One region of the Streptomyces sp. NPDC037401 genome, then DNA from elsewhere that is predicted to be linked to it. Evidence: riboswitches for the same ligand, from Rfam matches in the RefSeq annotation. Region 1 holds a riboswitch; the other holds the start of a gene.
What was found. A riboswitch is a leader RNA that binds a small molecule or an ion and turns the genes downstream of it on or off. The one in region 1 is predicted to bind cobalamin.
Positions count from the first base shown of each region.

Region 2: it holds a riboswitch for cobalamin, as region 1 does, so the genes downstream of both, ACZ7H1_RS13130 (ribonucleoside-diphosphate reductase subunit alpha) here and ACZ7H1_RS30425 (ABC transporter substrate-binding protein) in region 1, are expected to answer to the same signal.

Region 1 is NZ_JBVJWO010000036.1:54,982-58,377, reverse strand. Features, by position in the region: gene ACZ7H1_RS30435 (class I SAM-dependent methyltransferase) at 1-116, shown strand, start outside; partial or broken gene ACZ7H1_RS30430 (histidine phosphatase family protein) at 762-835, shown strand; cobalamin riboswitch at 1,068-1,248, shown strand; gene ACZ7H1_RS30425 (ABC transporter substrate-binding protein) at 1,481-2,725, shown strand; gene ACZ7H1_RS30420 (FecCD family ABC transporter permease) at 2,722-3,396, shown strand, end outside.
Region 2 is NZ_JBVJWO010000010.1:174,024-177,419, forward strand. Features, by position in the region: gene ACZ7H1_RS13130 (ribonucleoside-diphosphate reductase subunit alpha) at 1-1,552, opposite strand, end outside; cobalamin riboswitch at 1,697-1,819, opposite strand; gene ACZ7H1_RS13135 (GNAT family N-acetyltransferase) at 1,870-2,382, opposite strand; gene ACZ7H1_RS13140 (Uma2 family endonuclease) at 2,461-3,045, shown strand; gene ACZ7H1_RS13145 (YbdD/YjiX family protein) at 3,103-3,297, opposite strand; gene ACZ7H1_RS13150 (carbon starvation CstA family protein) at 3,294-3,396, opposite strand, start outside.

The sequences.
Region 1 (3,396 bases):
CGAAGCTGCTCGATGAGGCCGGCCTGACGAAGATCTCCGTGGAGACTCTGCCCGCCACCAGCTCGGGGCCGCGGGCGGCGGCCACGCTGCTGGTGACCGCTTATCGCGGAGAGTAGAGCCAAGAGCCGCCGGCCGGCTTCTCCGCTGCCGCTGCCGCTGCCGCTGCCGCTGCCGCTGACCGGCGCGGCCTGACGCCGCTGTTCTGGTCGCATGTGCGCCCCGTAGGAATCCAGCCAGTCTGGTAAGCACTCCTGTGACCGCAGCCGGAAGCCGGAGGCAACTGCACCCTTGACGCAACGAGCCGGAATGCGGGCCGGGAGGGCTCACGGGGGCGCGCAGGGTCGCGTGCGAAGAATGGCGCTACGGCCCGTGGCGCAGCGGGTCGGTGTTCCCGCGCGACTCCGATCGCCTGGCAGGACAGGGATTCGCGGGCCGGTGTGACGGTCCATCGAGTACGAGGGCGCCGGGTCTAGGGACAACCAGGGCGGAGTGAAGGAATCCGTCGGCGCCTGGACCGAGAGCCTCGCCGATCCACGCCATCGCGTGGCCATCGTCGACCGCCTCACCTGCAACGGCACCTGGAGTCGACTCCGACAGCCACGCCGGCACCCGAGCCGGTGCTGAAGAACCCGCTTGATGGTTTCGAACTGTCTCTTTCGTAGTTGCAGACTGCAATTGACCAGGACGCTACCTAGTAGGAGGGCACGCACTCGTGCGCACTCTTTACGTCGTCACCCATCCCGAGGCGACGCACCACGTCGAGGGAGAAGTCCTACGGTGAGGCGGGGGAAAGCCGCAGGAGTGGCTGGACCGGCGCTTCGTCCCGCCGCCCTCTGCGCCACATTGCCCGGGGCCGTGCGAACCACCGCCGCGGCTGAGCAACACCGGGCCTGGTGTCGCGCGGAGCGCCTGGCCCGCACATGCCTGACCGTATGGCGGCCGCAGCACGCGCACGGGCACGGTCCCGTCCGAAGGTACCAACGACCGGACTCGTGGTACGGAAGGTGATGGCTGCTGGTGTGGCTCTGTTGTGGCCTGACGCACAGGAGTTGGGCTGGCGTGCGGTGCCGCAGTCTGGGATGCTTCGCTTCGTCAAGCGACGGCGGAACGAGGAAGCCGGTGAGATTCCGGCACGGTACCGCCACTGTGTAGGGGGAGCGACTCCGCCGAAGCCACCGCCCGCTGGGTGGGAAGGCCGGGGAAGTGTTGATCCCGAGTCAGGAGACTCACGCCGTCGCACCTCAATGTACCGGGGCGGATTTCCCCGAGGGAGGACGGTGGCACTCGTGTGCCCGCGTACCTGTGTCAGCTCTGCGCTGTCGGCTGCCTTCGAAGGCCGGTCGCAGCGGTGTGACGTTCCCGCTTTGTCCTCGGGGATCTGAACCCGCCCTCCGTACCTTCTGTGACCGCCCTTGAGCGGTCGGTTTCGCACGCGCACCCGCATATCACCGGTGCGCTTCGACGCATGCCTGGAGCCTTCGTGTCTGTACGACCAGTCAAGTCCTTCCACCGGTCCGTCGCCGTTGCGACCTTGCTCGCGGCTGGACTCACCCTCACCGCCTGCGGCGACGGTGATGCGGTCCGTCCCGCTGATTCCCGTGCCTCCGGGGCCGCGGGAAGTGACGGCTGCATCACCGATTTCGATCCGGCCAAGGACTACTTCCCCGTCAAGTCGACGGTGAAGCACGCGCAGAACTTCACCCTGCGGTACGAGAAGAGCTACCAGGTCCTCACGGTCAAGGAGCCTTTCCCCCAGGGCAAGCCGGAGTCGTACGTCCTGGTCAAGTGCGGGGCACCCAAGCCGGAGCTGAGCGGTGACCTCGCCGGGGCGCAGCAGATCACGGTGCCGGTCAAGAGCTTGTACTCGGCCTCGACCACGCACCTTCCGCTGCTGACTGAGACCGGCACCCTCGATGTCCTGACCGGTATGGCCAGCGGTGCCCTCGTCAGCTCAGCCGAGGTCCGCGAGAGGGTGAAGTCCGGCAGGGTGACCGAGTACGCCAAGGACAAGGTCATCGACACCGAGAAGGTCATCGCGGCGAAGCCCGATGTCCTGATGACCCAGGGCACCGACGATCCCCAGTACCCCAAGCTGCGCCAGGCCGGCGTCGGCGTCGTCGCCAACGCCGAATGGCTGGAGGCGAGCCCCCTCGGCCGCGCCGAGTGGGTCAAGGCCATGGCCGCGCTCACGGGGGCGGAGAAGCGCGCCGGAGAGGTCTTCGACACCATCGAGAGCGACTACCGGAAGGTCGCCGCCAGGGCGGCCAAGACCGTCGCGGCGGCCAAGCCCGTCAAGGTGCTGCCCGGCACGATGTACCAGGGCACCTGGAGCATGGCATCCGGCGGAAGCTACATGGGCAAGCTGATCAAGGACGCGGGCGGCAGCTACCCGTGGGCGGATGAGCCGGGAACCGGCAACCTCCAGTTGAACTTCGAGGCCGTCTATGCCAAGGCCGGCGACGCGCCCCTGTGGCTGGTCGGCCAGCCGTGGACGTCGACCGCCGACGCGGTCAAGGCCGACAGCCGCTACGGCACTCTGGGTGCCGTGAACGGGGGTGAGGTCTGGACGAACACCAAGGCGCAAGGCCCCGGCGGCGGCAACGACTTCTACGAGCGCGGCGTACTGCGGCCGGACCTGGTCCTTGCCGACCTGTTCGCCCTCCTGCACCCGGACCAGGCGGCGGGCCACACCTTCACCTTCTACGCCAAGGTGCCCAAGGCGTGATCACGCAGCAGGCCGCCCCGGCCGTCGCCCGGCGGGCACCTGCCCCGGCACCTGACCGGTCGGTGCCGGGGATCCGACGGCGCCTGGCCGTCACCAGCGGGCTGCTGGCCGGCACCGCGGTCCTGTTCGTTCTGACGATCGCCTTCGGCTCGTACCACATACCGGTCACCGATGTGGTGCGGGTGCTGCTCGGCAGCGAAGAGGCCGACCCGCGGTGGGTGGTGATCGTCGAAGAGGTGCGGCTGCCGCGTGCCCTGACGGCGACCGCCGTGGGCGCGGCGCTCGCGGTCGCCGGGGTCCAGATGCAGACCCTCTTCCGCAACGCGCTGGCCGATCCGTTTTCCCTCGGGGTCAGTTCCGGCGCGAGCCTGGGCGTGGCGGGCGTGGTCGTCAGCACGGGGGGTGTGGCGGGGACCTTCACCGGAAGCCTGGCCGGGCTGGGGCGCCTCGGAGTCGTGCTGGCCGCCTCCCTGGGGGCCGGTGCAGTGCTGGCACTGGTACTGCTGCTCTCCCGCTGGGTGCGCTCGGCGGTCACCCTGCTGGTCATCGGCGTCATGATCGGCTCTGCTGCCACGGCCGTGGTCAGCGTCATGCTCGTCTACGCGCAACCCGAGCGCGCCCAGCAGTTCGTGATGTGGGGGCTGGGCAGTTTCAGCGCCACGACCTGGCCC
Region 2 (3,396 bases), on a different contig from region 1:
GGCCCACCGGACGCCAGCGGGCGTTGGACCGGCCGGCCTGCTCGGTCGGGTAGAAGTTGATGTCGACCACCCGGTCGAGGAAGGTCACGGCGGTGCGGACGGTCTCGTCCAGCCGCTCCCAGTCCATCTCGCCCGTGTCGGTCAGCACGAAGGCGCCCAGGTTGACCGAGCCCAGGTTGCAGACCGCGGTCTCGCCGTCGTTGGTGACCTCGATGATCTCGGTGCACAGGTTCGAGGAGTGGACCACCGAGCCGGGCAGCGCGGTCTGGTTCGCGGTCCGGTTGGAGGCGTCCTTGAACGTCATCCAGCCCTGGCCGGTCTGCGCGAGGGTGCGCATCATCCGGCCGTACAGGTCGCGGGCCGGCATGGTCTTCTTGGCCAGCCCGGCCGCCTCGGCCCTCAGGTACGCGGCGTCGAACTCGTCGCCGTACAGGTCGACCAGCTCGGGCACGTCGGCCGGGGAGAACAGCGACCAGTCGGCGTCGGCGTTCACGCGGCGCATGAACTCGTCCGGGATCCAGTGCGCGAGGTTCAGGTTGTGCGTACGGCGCTGGTCCTCGCCGGTGTTGTCGCGGAGCTCCAGGAACTCCTCGATGTCCGCGTGCCAGGTCTCCAGGTAGACCGCGGCGGCGCCCTTGCGGCGGCCGCCCTGGTTCACGGCGGCGACGGAGGCGTCGAGGGTCTTCAGGAACGGCACGATGCCGTTGGAGTGGCCGTTGGTGCCGCGGATCAGCGAACCGCGGGCGCGGATGCGGGAGTACGAGAGGCCGATGCCGCCCGCGTGCTTGGACAGCCGCGCGACCTGGTGGTAGCGGTCGTAGATCGAGTCGAGCTCGTCCAGCGGCGAGTCCAGCAGGTAGCAGGAGGACATCTGCGGGTGCCGGGTGCCCGAGTTGAAGAGCGTGGGGGAGGAGGGCAGGTAGTCCAGGCGGCTCATCAGCCGGTACAGCGAGGCGACTTCCTCCACCGCGCGCAGGCTGTCGTCCTCCGCGAGACCGCAGGCCACGCGCAGCATGAAGTGCTGCGGGGTCTCGACGACCTGGCGGGTGATCGGGTGGCGCAGCAGGTAGCGGCTGTGCAGGGTGCGCAGGCCGAAGAAGCCGAAGCGGTCGTCGGCGCCCTCGCCCAGCGAGTGCTCGACCAGGGAGTCCAGCCGGGTGGCGTGCGTGCGCACGAACTCCGCGGTGCGGTCCGCGATCAGGCCCTCGCGGTGGCCCACCTCGACGGAGGCCGAGAAGGAGGTCGCGCCCTGGCCGGCCGCCTCGTCCGCGATGGCGAGCGTCAGCAGCCGGGCGGCGAGCTTCGAGTACGCCGGGTCCTCGGAGATGAGCCCCGCGGCCGCCTCGGTGGCCAGCCCCCGCAGTTCGGCCTCGTCCGCGACGGCGCTCCGGCCGCGCAGGGCGGCGGCGGCGACCCGGCCCGGGTCGGTGTCGGGCAGGTCGGCGGTGAGGTCGGTGAGGGTGCGCAGCAGCGCGGCTCCGGGCCCCCCGGGCTCGGTCGGAGTCTGGGGCTGGTCGGACTCGGCGCGCAGTGCGGCAGGCGCGATGGTCACGTGGGGGGCTCTCCCTCGCTCGGCTCCGGTCGCTTCGGAGCGGGGCCGGGGGAGCGCATGCGGGCATGGCAGGAGACGCGTCCCCACCGCATGGCGTCCACCGGCCCAACCGCGAGGCCCGGACGTGTCGTCGCCCGGCCGGTCGGCCGGGTCACGCTGTCGGCAGGTCCTCGGACTCGCAGGTGCACGAAGCGCGCACTTCATACCGTTGCGGGACAGTTCCGGATTCGCACCGGATTCCCCTGCGACGACAGCGAGGACGAGCATACATGTGGGGGCACCCTCGCGTGGGACCCCCTAGATGTTGTGTCGGGCGACTACTGCTCGGGTGCGCCCAGCTTCATTGCGTAGGTGAGCAGCGGGACGGACGGGACCGGAGACCAGTCCCGCTCGGGCGTCCGCACGAAGCCCAGCCGCTCGTAGATCCGGTGCGCGCCGCGCATCGCGGGCTGCGTCGAGAGCACGAGGGTGCGTACGCCTTCGATGGCCCGGGCCCGGTCGATGCAGGCCCGGACGAGGGCTTCGCCGACGCCCTGTCCACGGGCCTCGCGGGACACGGCGAGCATCCGGAACTCGGCCTCGCCGGGGCCGGCGATGTCGCAGTACCGGCTCCCGGGCGGCGCGAAGGCCACTCCGCCGAGCACCTCGCCGTCGCGTACGGCGACCAGCACCTCGGAGTCCTCGGCGCGGGCGGCGACGTCCCGGAGCACGCCGAGGTAGTAGCCGTCCGGATTGTCGTCCAGCAGACCGTCGGCGAGGTAGGCCTGCGCGGTGATCTCCCCGAGGGCCGCGTACTCCCCGGGCCGTGCCTCTCTGATCGCGATGTCCATGCGGTCGAGTGTGCAGGACGGCCGTCGGCGGGCGGCGCTATGGTCGGAGACAGCACCGTCGAGGAAGGCGAGCGAGGCATGACCGTGATGATTGACCGGCCCCACATGTCGCCCGAGGATTTCGAGCAACTGGCGCGCATAGCGGCGCGCGAGCTGGAGGGCATGCGACTGGAGTTCATCGGTGGGGTGCTGAGGAGCAAGGCTATGCCTGACGGGGACCACGGACGCATGATCCAGTGGCTCGCACGAATCTGTCTCCAGCACTACCCCGAGCTCTGGCTGCACCCGGGGCAGGGGATCAAGGTGGAGCAGTATCGAGAGGGCCGAGCCATCCCGGACGGGGTCCTGGCACCCGACGATGCGTTCGTCGGCCAGGGCGACTGGGCGGATCCGCGCCCGATCCTCATGGCCGTCGAGGTGACCTCGTGGGACTCCGACACCGAGCGGCGCGACCGGATCGAAAGGCCCCGTGCCTACGCCGAAACCGGCATCCCCGTCTACCTGCTCATCGACCGGCTCAAGTGTCAGCTTCTCGTCCACAGCGACCCGGACGGCGAGCGGTACGAGACCGTAACCACGGTTCCTTTCGGCAAGGAAGTCAAGCTGCCCGACCCCGTTGGCATCATCCTTCAAACCGAGCGTCTGAAGGATTGGGTGCGCTGAGCCGCAGAATGGGCCCCGACGGCGTCAACCGTCGGGGCGCTCACCATTCTGCGGACCTCAGCAGCAGCGGAACCCCTCCCGCGGGTCCGCCTCGCGGGCGTCCGTGCGGGCCCGCTCGAAGGCGCGGCGGCTCAGTACATCGGCGTCCGGGTCGTGGCCGCGGGCGTGGGCGACGTACCGGTCGTACGCCGCCTCGCCCGAGAACTCCCGGACGTAGAAGCGGATCCTGGCGAGCAGCTCGCGGGCGGTCACGAGGACACGGTCTCCTTGGCGCGGCCGTCCGGCTCCAGACCGGCCGCGGCGAGTTCGGCCTTCTCCTCGGGGGTCGGGATCAGCCCGGCGGGGGCGACG